DNA from 2 places in the Paraclostridium sp. AKS73 genome. Region 2 is predicted to be linked to the other one. Evidence: predicted binding sites of a transcription regulator. Region 2 holds the regulator's gene; the other holds the start of a gene.
What was found. Region 2 encodes HrcA, which represses chaperone genes, less so after heat shock. Its sites were predicted from a motif close to TTAGCACTCNNNNNNNNNGAGTGCTAA; they were not measured.

Region 1 (6,074 bases), on a different contig from region 2:
TTTATACTGTTTCTACCCTGAAACTTTAATTTCCTTAAAAATGGGTACAAAAAAACCTGTATAATAACTTCATTTTATAAGTGAAATTACTATACAGGTTCTCAAAACTCTTTTAACTTGTAGCTAACCTATAGGGAATATGCTCAGCCTATAGATTTACTTTATTAATGATAGAGTTTTGTCTATAATAATTTCACTCATAGTCAGAGTATTTTCGGTACTCCGGTAGAGACTCTCAGACCATATTTCTGAGTATATATGAGTGATTTTTTATTTATGATTTTGTATACAATGTTGTATGAGTTGTTTATTAATTTATCAAATTTTCTTACTTGTGTCAACAATTTTAAAAAATTTATTTTTTATTGAGCAATTTATGCTATCATATACAAATTTTATGGATATATTAGCCTTTTTAGCTATGTTTTTACACTCTTCGTACTCTGGAGTAACTTTTATAATTTTATTTTTGTAATACCCAATTTTAACTGTTACTTCTCCATATTCGCAATTTATTTTTTCAAACTTTCTTAATAAAGTTTTTCTTTTATACTCCTTATACCTAATTCCAAAGGTACTAGTTTCCATAAATATAATTTCAGTAAATTTATCTAAATCCTTTTTTTCACATAATATAGACAGTTTTATCGCTGGTCTATTTTTTTCATATGTATACTTTCAGTGTATATATCAAGTGCTCCTTCTTCTATGACCTTATCATATACATATGAAAATATCTCTGACGACATATCATCTATATTACAATTTATTTCATATATTACTTCTTCTTTTTTTTATACCTACTATAGTTCTTAACATATTTGGTATTTCAAATTTTTTATGTCCTATCCCATATCCAATTTGATTAACTTCAAATTCTAATTTATCTATAAACTCGCTACATAATGTTTTTATTATAGCTGCCCCCGTCGGTGTAGTACACTCTCCTTCTACACTATTTAGTTTAACTGGTACTCCTCTTAATATTTCAATAGTTGCAGGTGCTGGCACTGGCATAATCCCATGATCACATTTCACAAATCCAGACCCAACTGGAACACAGCTAGAGTACACTTTATCTATGTTTAGTAAATCTATTAATATAGAACATCCAACAATATCTACAATAGAATCTATAGCTCCAACCTCATGAAAATGAATTTTATCTATAGTTGTACCATGAACTTTAGCTTCTGCTTCTCCTACCGTCATAAATATCTTTTTAGCTCTATCTTTTATTCTATCGTTTAAATTAGATTTATCAATAATATCAAAAACATCTACTAAATGTCTGTGTGCATTAGATTCTTTAGCTATTACATTAACCTTTGTTCCAACTATACCACTTTCATTTTTAGAATCTATTTCTATACTAAATTCATCATTTAAATTTAATTTCTTTAATTCCTCTAAAAAAATTTCTTTAGGTACCCCTAAGTTTAATAAACTCGCAATAGTCATATCTCCAGATATACCATTCACTATGTCAAAATACAAAATTCTCTCTTCCATTCGAATACCTTCTTTCATATTTTAGTCTAATTTATTTATTGTAGCTGCTAGATATCCAGCCCCAAATCCATTATCGATGTTAACTACAGATATTCCTGATGCACAACTATTTAGCATCGTTAATAAAGCTGAAAGACCATTAAAATTAGCACCATATCCAACTGATGTAGGTACCGCTATAACAGGAACATCTACTAAACCTCCAACCACACTTGGTAAAGCGCCTTCCATCCCAGCTACAACTATTAATACTCTAGCGTCTCTAATTATATTCATTTTATTTAGTAATCTATGTATGCCTGCAACTCCTACATCATAAACTCTCTCAACATCATTACCTAAAAAAGTGGCAGTATAATATGCTTCATCTGCAACCGGAATATCAGATGTCCCACCTGTAACAACTACAATCTTTCCTTTTCCTATATTATCTATAGGTTTATTTTTAATCTTTAATACTCTAGATAAATCTTCATATTCGCAATGTGGATATAAAGATTTAATCTTTTCATATGTTTCTTTTCTACATCTAGTTCCTAATATGTTTGAACCTTTTTCGCTCATCTTTTTTATAATTCCTAATATATGTTCATCGCTTTTACCTTCACAGTAAATAACTTCCGGATACCCATTTCTTATTTGTCTATGGTGATCGATATTTGCATATCCAATATCTTCATAAGGTAAATCTTTAAGCTTCTCCATAGCTATATCTATATCTATATCATTATTTTTAACTTGCTCTAATAAACCTCTAATATCCATAAGTACCCCCCACTATTCTAAGTTGTTAATATTAATTTTAACACACTAAGCATACCTTTTCCAGCTGATAAAACACGTAAAAAAGGGATTATATCATTTAGATACAATCCCTTCCTATTTCTATTTCTCTTAACCTCAGTAAAGTGTTGAACTTTTCTAAAAGCGAAGTGTTGATGATATTTGCTGAATAAACGTTAAAGACCGCGTTCTCCAAGTCTTTAGTGCATGAAGCAACTATCCTTAATTCCTATCACACCTCAATAAAGTATTGAACTTTTCTAAAAGCTAAGTGTTGATGATATTTGCTGAATAAACGTTAAAGACCGCGTTCTCCAAGTCTTTAGTGCATGAAGCAATATCATCAACACTTCGCCAAGTATGTTCAAGCTTTACTAATCTACATCATTGGAGGCATTCCTCCACCCATTCCTGGTACTGGATCACTTTCAGGAAGGTCTGCAACAGCTGCTTCCGTAGTTAAGAATACACCTGCTATAGATGCTGCATTTTGTAATGCAGTTCTAGTAACCTTAGTTGGGTCAACTATACCAACGTCAACCATGTTCACATATTTTTCATTTAATGCGTCAAATCCTATTTCAGGATCCTCATTTACAACTTTTTGTATTATAACAGCTCCTTCAAGACCAGCATTAATTGCTATTTGTCTTAATGGCTCCTCTAAAGCTCTTCTTATTATCTTAGCTCCTACTTGAAGTTCTCCTTCAAGCTCTTCTATTAATTTATCTACAACTGGTATTACACTAACTAATGCAGTACCACCACCTGCAACTATACCTTCTTCAACAGCTGCTCTTGTAGCATTTAATGCATCTTCGATTCTTAATTTTCTTTCTTTAAGCTCAACTTCTGTAGCGGCTCCAACTTTTATTACAGCTACACCACCTGCAAGTTTAGCTAATCTTTCCATTAATTTTTCTTTATCAAAATCAGAAGTAGTTTGATCTACTTGATGTTTGATTTGGCTTACTCTATCTTCTATAGCTTTTTTATCTCCAGATCCATCTACTATTGTAGTGTTATCTTTAGTTATTTTTACAGAACTAGCTCTACCTAACATAGATATGTCAGCATCTTTTAAATCATAACCTAACTCTTCAGATATAACAGTTCCTCCAGTAAGTATAGCTATATCTTCTAACATAGCTTTTCTTCTATCTCCAAATCCAGGAGCCTTAACTGCAACAACATCAAATACACCTTTTAATTTGTTTATTACTAATGTAGATAAAGCTTCCCCTTCTACATCTTCAGCTATTATTAATAATTTTTTACCTTGTTGTACTATTTGCTCAAGCACTGGTAGTATATCTTGTATATTATTTATTTTTCTATCTGTTATTAATATATATGGATCATTTAAAACAGCTTCCATTTTATCAACATCTGTTACCATATATGCTGAAACAAATCCTCTATCAAATTGCATACCTTCAACTGCATCTAACTCTGTATGCATAGTTTTAGACTCTTCAACTGTTATAACTCCATCTTTACCTACTATCTCCATAGCTTCTGCTATTAGGTTACCTACTTCTTCATCTCCTGCAGATATAGACGCAACTTGAGATATAGATTCTTTCGTTTCTATAGTTCTTGATTGTTTCTTTAATTCTTCAACAGCTAATTCTACAGCTTTTTGAATTCCTTTTCTTAAAAGCACTGGGTTAGCTCCAGCAGTTACATTTTTTAAACCTTCTCTTATTATAGCTTGAGCTAAAACTGTAGCAGTTGTAGTCCCATCTCCAGCTACATCATTAGTTTTAGTTGCAACTTCTTTAACTAATTGAGCTCCCATATTTTCAAATCTATCTTCTAACTCTATCTCTTTTGCTATAGTAACTCCATCATTTGTTATAAGCGGAGCCCCAAATTTTTTATCTAATATAACATTTCTTCCTTTTGGTCCTAATGTTACCTTAACTGTATCTGCTAATTTATTTACACCAGCCTCTAAAGCTGTTCTTGAATCTTGTGCGAATTTTATTTCTTTAGCCATATCTCATAATCCTCCCTTTATACTTATTCAACTACCGCTAATATTTCACTTTGTTTTAATATAGTATATTCTTGTCCTTCTAACTTAATTTCTGTTCCTGCATATTTAGAATATATAACTTTATCTCCAATATTTAATTCCATTTTAATTTCTTTACCATCTACTATTCCACCAGGTCCAACTTCTACAACCTCCGCTATCTGAGGTTGTTCTTTAGCTGTTCCAGGTAAAACTATACCACTTGCAGTCTTTTCTTCTGCTTCTACTTTCTTTATTACTACTCTGTCAGCTAATGGTCTTATTTTCATAATTATCCCTCCTAATGAAATTTATGTATTTATCACTCTATAACTTAGAGTGCTAACAACTTTATAATATATTATATTAAGTTATTTTCAATACCCTTAATTTAATTTTATTTAATTTTTATGCGAGGAAATTTTACTCGTATCGACAAATCTCCTCGCATATTATAAATTTATAAAATTGGCGAAAATAATCTCGCTACTGATTCAACCCATTTTTTTATTAAAGGTCTTTTTTCAAAATCGTTAAGATATATTTCTTTACTGTCTGTTAAATCCTCATGGAAATCGTCAGTTATTTTTTTACTATTTGCTCATCATACATAAATGCATTAATTTCAAAGTTTAACATAAAACTTCTTAAGTCCATATTTGCAGAACCTGTTGATGCAATCTTATCATCTATAATTACTACTTTAGCGTGTATAAATCCTTTTTTATATAAGTAAACTTTTCCCCCAGACCTTAAAATATCATCAAAATATGAATATGATGCTTGATGTACTATTTTATGATCAGCTATACCAGGGAATATAATTCTTACATCAACGCCTCTTAATGCTGCACTCTTTAATGCTCTTAATAAACTTTCATCTGGTATAAAGTATGGCGTCTCTATATAAACTCTTTCTTTAGCATTACAAATAGCTGAAAAATATGCATAGTGTATAGCCTCCCAATCACTATCAGGACCTGTTGCTACCACCTGTATCATGCTATTTCCTTTATAATCTAATTTAGGGAAATATTTTTCATCAAAAACTGATTTTTGAGTTGTATAATACCAGTCTATTAAAAATACCATTTGTAGCATATAAACAGAACTTCCTTCAATTCTTATATGAGTATCACGCCAATATCCAAACTTTTTGTTTTTACCCATATACTCATCACCTATATTTATACCACCTGTGTATCCTATGCATCCATCGATTATAACAATCTTTCTATGATTTCTATAGTTAATTTTGCCTCCCATTAGAGGGAATTTTGCAGGTAAAAAAGGAACTATTTCTATGCCCTCTTTTTTCATCTCTTTAAAGAATTTTCTATGAAACCAAAACCGCCAACATCCTACATCATCATATAAAATTTTTATACTCAGACCTTCTCGAGCTTTTTTTATCAACAAATCCTTAATCTTTTTTCCAATTTCACTATCTTTTATTATGAAGTACTCTAAATGGATATGTTCTTTAGCTTCTTCTATATCTTTTATTAGTCTTTCAAACTTTTCATTCCCATCAATAAATATTTCTACTTTATTGTTAGCTGTAAACGGGAACTTTCCTGTATTTAAAAGTAAACTTATAACTTTCTTTTTTAACCCTTCAGAATCATCTAATTTTGATAATTCTTTATTCTTTATAGCTTCTTGTTCAAGGTCTACCAACTCTTCTATTGATCTCAAATTTTCAAATAAATTATTTTCTTTTATATCTGTAGCTAGTTTCTGAGTTTTAAATATTTTT
Region 2 (6,074 bases):
TGTGTGAAAAATTAAAAGGTGAAATACCTAGACACCAATTCCCAGTGCCTATACAAGCTGCAGTTGGTAATAAGGTAATGGCTAGAGAAACTATAAGTGCACTTAGAAAAGATGTTCTTGCTAAGTGTTACGGTGGAGATATATCACGTAAGAAAAAACTTCTTGAAAAACAAAAAGAAGGTAAGAAACGTATGAGACAAATTGGATCAGTAGAAGTTCCGCAAAAAGCATTTATGTCTGTATTAAAATTAGATAGCTAATTATTATAAAATGAAGGGAATTTTACCTTCATTTTTTTGTAGAAATGATCGAAAATGTAGAAAATTTAGTATAAAAACTAACTAAAATTTAATGAAATAAAGAGGGAATGGTTATCCTAAATTATAAAATAAATAAATTTATTTAAAGTGCTGTAAAAAAAAAAATAAAAGTGTCGAAATGTATTGTTATTTATAAAAAAATGTAGTAATATTCATATTGGACATTTTAATAAAGCAAAAATATAAGGAGGAAAACGATGAGCAACAAAGGACTTCAAAAAACTTTAGGTTTTTCCGCAGCGCTTTCTACAGTTGTTGGTATGGTTATAGGTGGAGGGGTATTCTTTAAACCTCAAGCTATATATTCAGCAACAGGTGGAGCACCAGGATTAGGTATGTTAGCATGGGTTATAGCTGGGGTTATAACAATAGCAGCTGGACTTACAGCAGCGGAGGTATCTGCAGCAATACCAAAAACTGGTGGCATGATGATATATATCAAAGAGATATATGGAGACAGATTAGGATTTTTAACAGGGTGGATGCAAGCGGTATTATTCTTCCCAGCGACAGCAGCAGCATTAGGTGTAATATTTGCTCAACAAGCAGCTACTTTAATAGGTCAAAGTGAAACTAATATGGCAGTTGTATTACCAATAGCCTTAGGAATTATATTATTTTTAGCAGTATTAAATACAGTAGGATCTAAATTAGGTGGAACAATACAAACTGTAGCAACTATATGTAAATTAATACCATTAGCTGTTATAATAGTATTCGGATTTATAAATGGATCAGGAGATAACTCTATAACAACTCCATTCATAGGTGAAAACTTATCTATGGGAGCTGTTTTAGGTCAAGTTTTAATAGCAGCATTATTCGCATATGATGGATGGATAAATGTTGGTTCTATAGCAGGAGAAATGAAAAACCCAGGTAAAGACTTACCAAAAGCTATAGTTGGTGGTTTATCAATAGTTATGGCTGTTTATGTAGTTATAAACTTAGCTTACTTATGGGTTGTACCAGCTAGTGAAATGGCAACAGTAAGTGCTCCAGCATCGTTAGTTGCAGAAAGAATATTTGGACCAATGGGTGGTAAAATAGTAACAGTTGGTATATTAATATCTGTATTCGGTGGATTAAATGGATACTTATTAACTGGACCTAGAGTATCTTACGCATTAGCTTGTGAAGGTACATTACCAGGAAGTAAAGCATTATGTAAGTTAAATAAAGGTGGAGTTCCATCAAATGCAATATTCTTAATGGCAATACTTGCTTGCTTATATGCATTATCAGGACAATTCAACTTATTAACAGATTTAACAATATTCATAATATGGGTGTTCTATGTATTAACTTTCATAGGAGTAATGAAGTTAAGAAAAGATCAACCAAACTTAGAAAGACCATACAGAGTGCCTTTATACCCAATAATACCATTAATAGCAATAGCTGGTGGATTATTCGTTATAGTTAACCAATTAATGAATAATACTTTAGTAGCTGCTGGTGGATTAATAGTTACAGCTATAGGGTTACCAGTTTACTCAGTAATGTCAAAAAAGCAAAAAAATAATTAATTAATTATTTAAATAGATAAAAAAGAGATAGTAATTTTACTATCTCTTTTTGTGCTTAAGGAAATTATTATTTAGTACATGTATAAGCTTAATCAAGGAATATTTTATGTTAATTTTAGGTGAATAAGATTAGAATAGTTATGTTTTGAGGTATAATATATATAATTATATTTAAATATTAAGGAGTAATTATGTTAGGACTATATATACATGTGCCGTTTTGCGCGCAAAAATGTTATTACTGTGATTTTAACTCTTATAAAATTAATAGTAATCAAAAGAAAGAATATCTAATAAATATAGAAAGAGAAATGAAATTTTATAAAGGTGAATTTAAGGACAAGTGTTTTGATACAGTATTCTTTGGAGGAGGAACTCCAAGCATTTTAACTGTAGATGAACTGAAAGAACTTGTTAATAATATAAATGAGAATTTTAATATAAAAAAAGATGCAGAAATAACTATTGAATGTAATCCAGGAACAATAAATAGAGAAAAGCTTGAAGCTATGAAAAAAATGGGTATAAATAGATTGAGTATAGGACTTCAAGCTACTCAAAATTATCATTTAAAATCTATAGGAAGAATACATACATATGAAGAATTTGAGAAAAACTATTACGATGCATTGGATATAGGATTTAAAAATATAAATATAGATTTAATGTATGCGCTTCCAAACCAAAAAACTCAAGAATGGAAAGATACATTGGATAAAATTATAAAGTTAAATCCGTCACACATATCTGCGTATTCACTTATATTAGAAGAGGGAACGAAGTTATATGATATGTATCAAAATAAGGAATTTGAATTACTAGATGAAGATACAGATATAAATATGTATAACTATACAATAGACACTTTAAAAAGACATGGATATAACCAGTATGAAATATCTAATTATTCAAAAGAAGGTTTAGAATGTAAACATAATATTATATATTGGAAGTGTGACAACTATTTAGGGTTAGGGCCAGGAGCGTCAGGATTTATAGGGGATACTAGATATTCAAATATAGAAGATATATGTGAATACAATAAGTGTATTATGCAAAATATAAGGCCTGTTAGTGAAGAAATAGAATTAACGAAAAAAGATAAGATAGAGGAATTTATATTTATGGGACTTAGAATGAATGAAGGCATAAATATAGATGTATTTAAAGAAAGATTTGATACAGATTTTTATGATATATACCAAGAAGTTATGGATAAGCTTATAAAAATAGAGCTTGTTAGATTCGATGGAAAAAACATTTCTCTTACTCAAAAAGGAAGAGAAATTTCTAATAGTGTGTTCATAGAATTTTTAAATTAATCAAAAAGTGTTGACAAAGTAAATTTAAAGTGATATAAAATATATATAATCTTTTAGCACTCCAATTAAATGAGTGCTAACAAAGAGGAGGCTTTGGATTACATGGAATTAAATGAAAGAAAACTAAATATCCTTAAAGCTATTGTTAAAGATTATATAGAAACTGCAGAAGCTGTAGGGTCTAGAACTCTTTCTAAAAAGTATGAGTTAGGAGTTAGTGCAGCCACTATAAGAAATGAAATGGCTGACCTAGAAGAATTAGGATATTTGATTCAACCTCATACCTCCTCAGGGAGAATTCCTTCAGAAAAAGGATATAAGTTATATGTTGACTCTTTAATGAGTACATGTGAATTAAATGATATTGAAAAACATTTAATAGAAGAGTCAATAAACCAAAACATGAACTATATGAAAGATTTGATACATGAAACATCTAAGTTGATATCTAGGTTAACAAATTATACAACTATAGCTGTTACTAAAAATACATCAAATGTTCAAGTTATAAAGCATGTTCAATTGGTTGGATTAGATGAAAAAAGTATGGTTTTAATAGTAGTTACAGAAAAAGGTGAAATAAAAAACACTATTATATCAACCAATATACAGATTGATCAATCTAAACTTAATTTAATTTCTGATAATCTTACTAAAAAGCTTTCAGGAAAAAATATAACTGAAATTGATGAAGATTTTCTAAACTATATAAAATATGAAATAACAGAAAACTCTTTATTTATTGATAAGCTTATTGATGCGCTAAACTTTGATTTTGAAGAAAATAATACAGCGATATCCTTAAGCGGAGCAACTAATATATTCAATTTTCCAGAGTTTAGTGATGTTGTTAGAGCTAAAACATTTCTAAATATGCTAGAGGAGAAAGAAAATATATCTAGTATGCTCAAATCTAAAGGAATACAAAAAGAAAACCTAAATATAATTATCGGAAGCGATAATGAATGTGAGGTAGCTCAAGATTGTAGTATTATAACTGCAACTTACAATATAGATAAAAATGTAGTAGGTAAAATAAGCTTGATAGGTCCAACAAGGATGGATTATTCAAAAGTATACTCTATATTAAATTACATGGGACTACTACTAAACAAAAAATAGTTAGGGGTGTAAGTTTTGGAAAACAATATACAAGAAGAATTACAAGAAGATATAAAAGATAATTCATCAGAGGAAGTAGAAGAAGTTATCGAAGAAGCTATAGAAGAGGCTACTGAAGCTAAAGAAGTAGATGAAGCTGATGAAAAAGATAGCAAGATAGAAGAACTTACAGATACTCTTCAAAGACTTCAAGCAGAGTACGCAAACTATAGAAGAAGAACTCAACAAGAGAAAGAAACTATGGGTGTATTTGCTAATGAGAAAATATTAAATGAATTAATACCTGTTATGGATAACATGGAAAGAGCTATGGATGCTTGTACAGATAAAGAAGATAACATGTATAAAGGCATAGATATGGTGCAAAAACAATTAAAAGCTACATTTGAAAAATTTGGACTAGAAGAAATAGAAGCTGAAGGTCAAGAATTTGATCCAAACCTACACTTAGCAGTTATGCAAGAACCAGTAGATGGAACACCAGCAAACCAAGTGGTTATGGTTTTACAAAAAGGGTATAAATTAAGTACAAAGGTGCTAAGACCATCAATGGTTAAAGTATCTTGCTAACATAGAATAAAAAAATAAAATTGAATTAATATCAATTAACATATAAATTTTTAAGGAGGATATTAAAATGGGAAAAATAATAGGAATTGACTTAGGAACAACAAACTCTTGTGTTGCAGTATTAGAAGGTGGAGAACCTCAAATAATAGCAAATAGCGAAGGAATGAGAACTACACCATCAGTAGTTGCATTTACAAAAGATGGAGAAAGAATAGTAGGAGAGCCTGCTAAAAGACAAGCAGTTACTAATGCAGATAGAACAATAATATCTATAAAAACTCACATGGGAACTGATTATAAAGTTAATATAGATGGAAAAGATTATAGTCCACAAGAAATATCAGCTATAACATTACAAAAATTAAAATCAGATGCTGAAAGCTACTTAGGGCAACCTGTAACTGAAGCTGTTATAACAGTTCCAGCATACTTTACAGATGCTCAAAGACAAGCAACTAAAGATGCAGGTAGAATAGCAGGACTTGATGTTAAGAGAATAATAAATGAGCCAACTGCTGCTGCACTTGCTTACGGTATGGATAAATTAGATCAAGAAAAGAAAATATTAGTATTTGACTTAGGTGGAGGAACATTTGACGTGTCTGTACTAGAAATAGGAGATGGAACTTTTGAAGTTTTAGCTACTGCTGGTAACAACAGATTAGGTGGAGATGACTTTGACCAAGTTATAATAGATTACTTAGCTGAAGAATTCAAAAAATCTGAAGGTGTAGATTTAAGAAATGATAAAATGGCTCTTCAAAGATTAAAAGAAGCTGCTGAGAAAGCTAAAAAAGAATTATCTTCAACAATGAGTTCAAACATAAACTTACCTTTCATAACAGCTACAGCTGAAGGACCAAAACATCTTAACATAGATTTATCAAGAGCTAAGTTTGATGAGTTAACAGCAAACTTAGTAGAAAAAACTATGGAACCAACTAGAAGAGCATTACAAGATGCTGGACTTTCAACTTCTGATATAGATGATGTATTATTAGTAGGAGGATCTACAAGAATACCAGCTGTTCAAGAAGCTGTTAAGAAATTCATAGGAAAAGAACCTCACAAAGGGATAAACCCAGATGAATGTGTTGCTGCAGGTGCTGCTATACAAGGTGGAGTTTTAGCTGGAGATGTTAAAGATTTATTACTTCTAGACGTTACTCCATTATCTTTAGGAATAGAAACTATGGGTAATGTAATGACTA

Region 1: LEQ07_RS10980 (co-chaperone GroES) is a predicted target of HrcA. The motif match lies at 4,635-4,661, and genes of this name have one in related genera.

What each region holds. Positions count from the first base shown of each region.
Region 1 is NZ_JAIXHU010000018.1:4,582-10,655, forward strand. Features, by position in the region: purine riboswitch at 181-282, opposite strand; partial or broken gene larC (nickel insertion protein) at 319-749, opposite strand; gene larC (nickel pincer cofactor biosynthesis protein LarC) at 772-1,512, opposite strand; gene larB (nickel pincer cofactor biosynthesis protein LarB) at 1,534-2,277, opposite strand; gene groL (chaperonin GroEL) at 2,675-4,297, opposite strand; gene LEQ07_RS10980 (co-chaperone GroES) at 4,321-4,605, opposite strand; gene cls (cardiolipin synthase) at 4,898-6,074, opposite strand, start outside.
Region 2 is NZ_JAIXHU010000002.1:139,325-145,398, reverse strand. Features, by position in the region: gene lepA (translation elongation factor 4) at 1-260, shown strand, start outside; gene LEQ07_RS02195 (APC family permease) at 518-1,849, shown strand; gene hemW (radical SAM family heme chaperone HemW) at 2,041-3,171, shown strand; gene hrcA (heat-inducible transcriptional repressor HrcA) at 3,274-4,293, shown strand; gene grpE (nucleotide exchange factor GrpE) at 4,309-4,863, shown strand; gene dnaK (molecular chaperone DnaK) at 4,931-6,074, shown strand, end outside.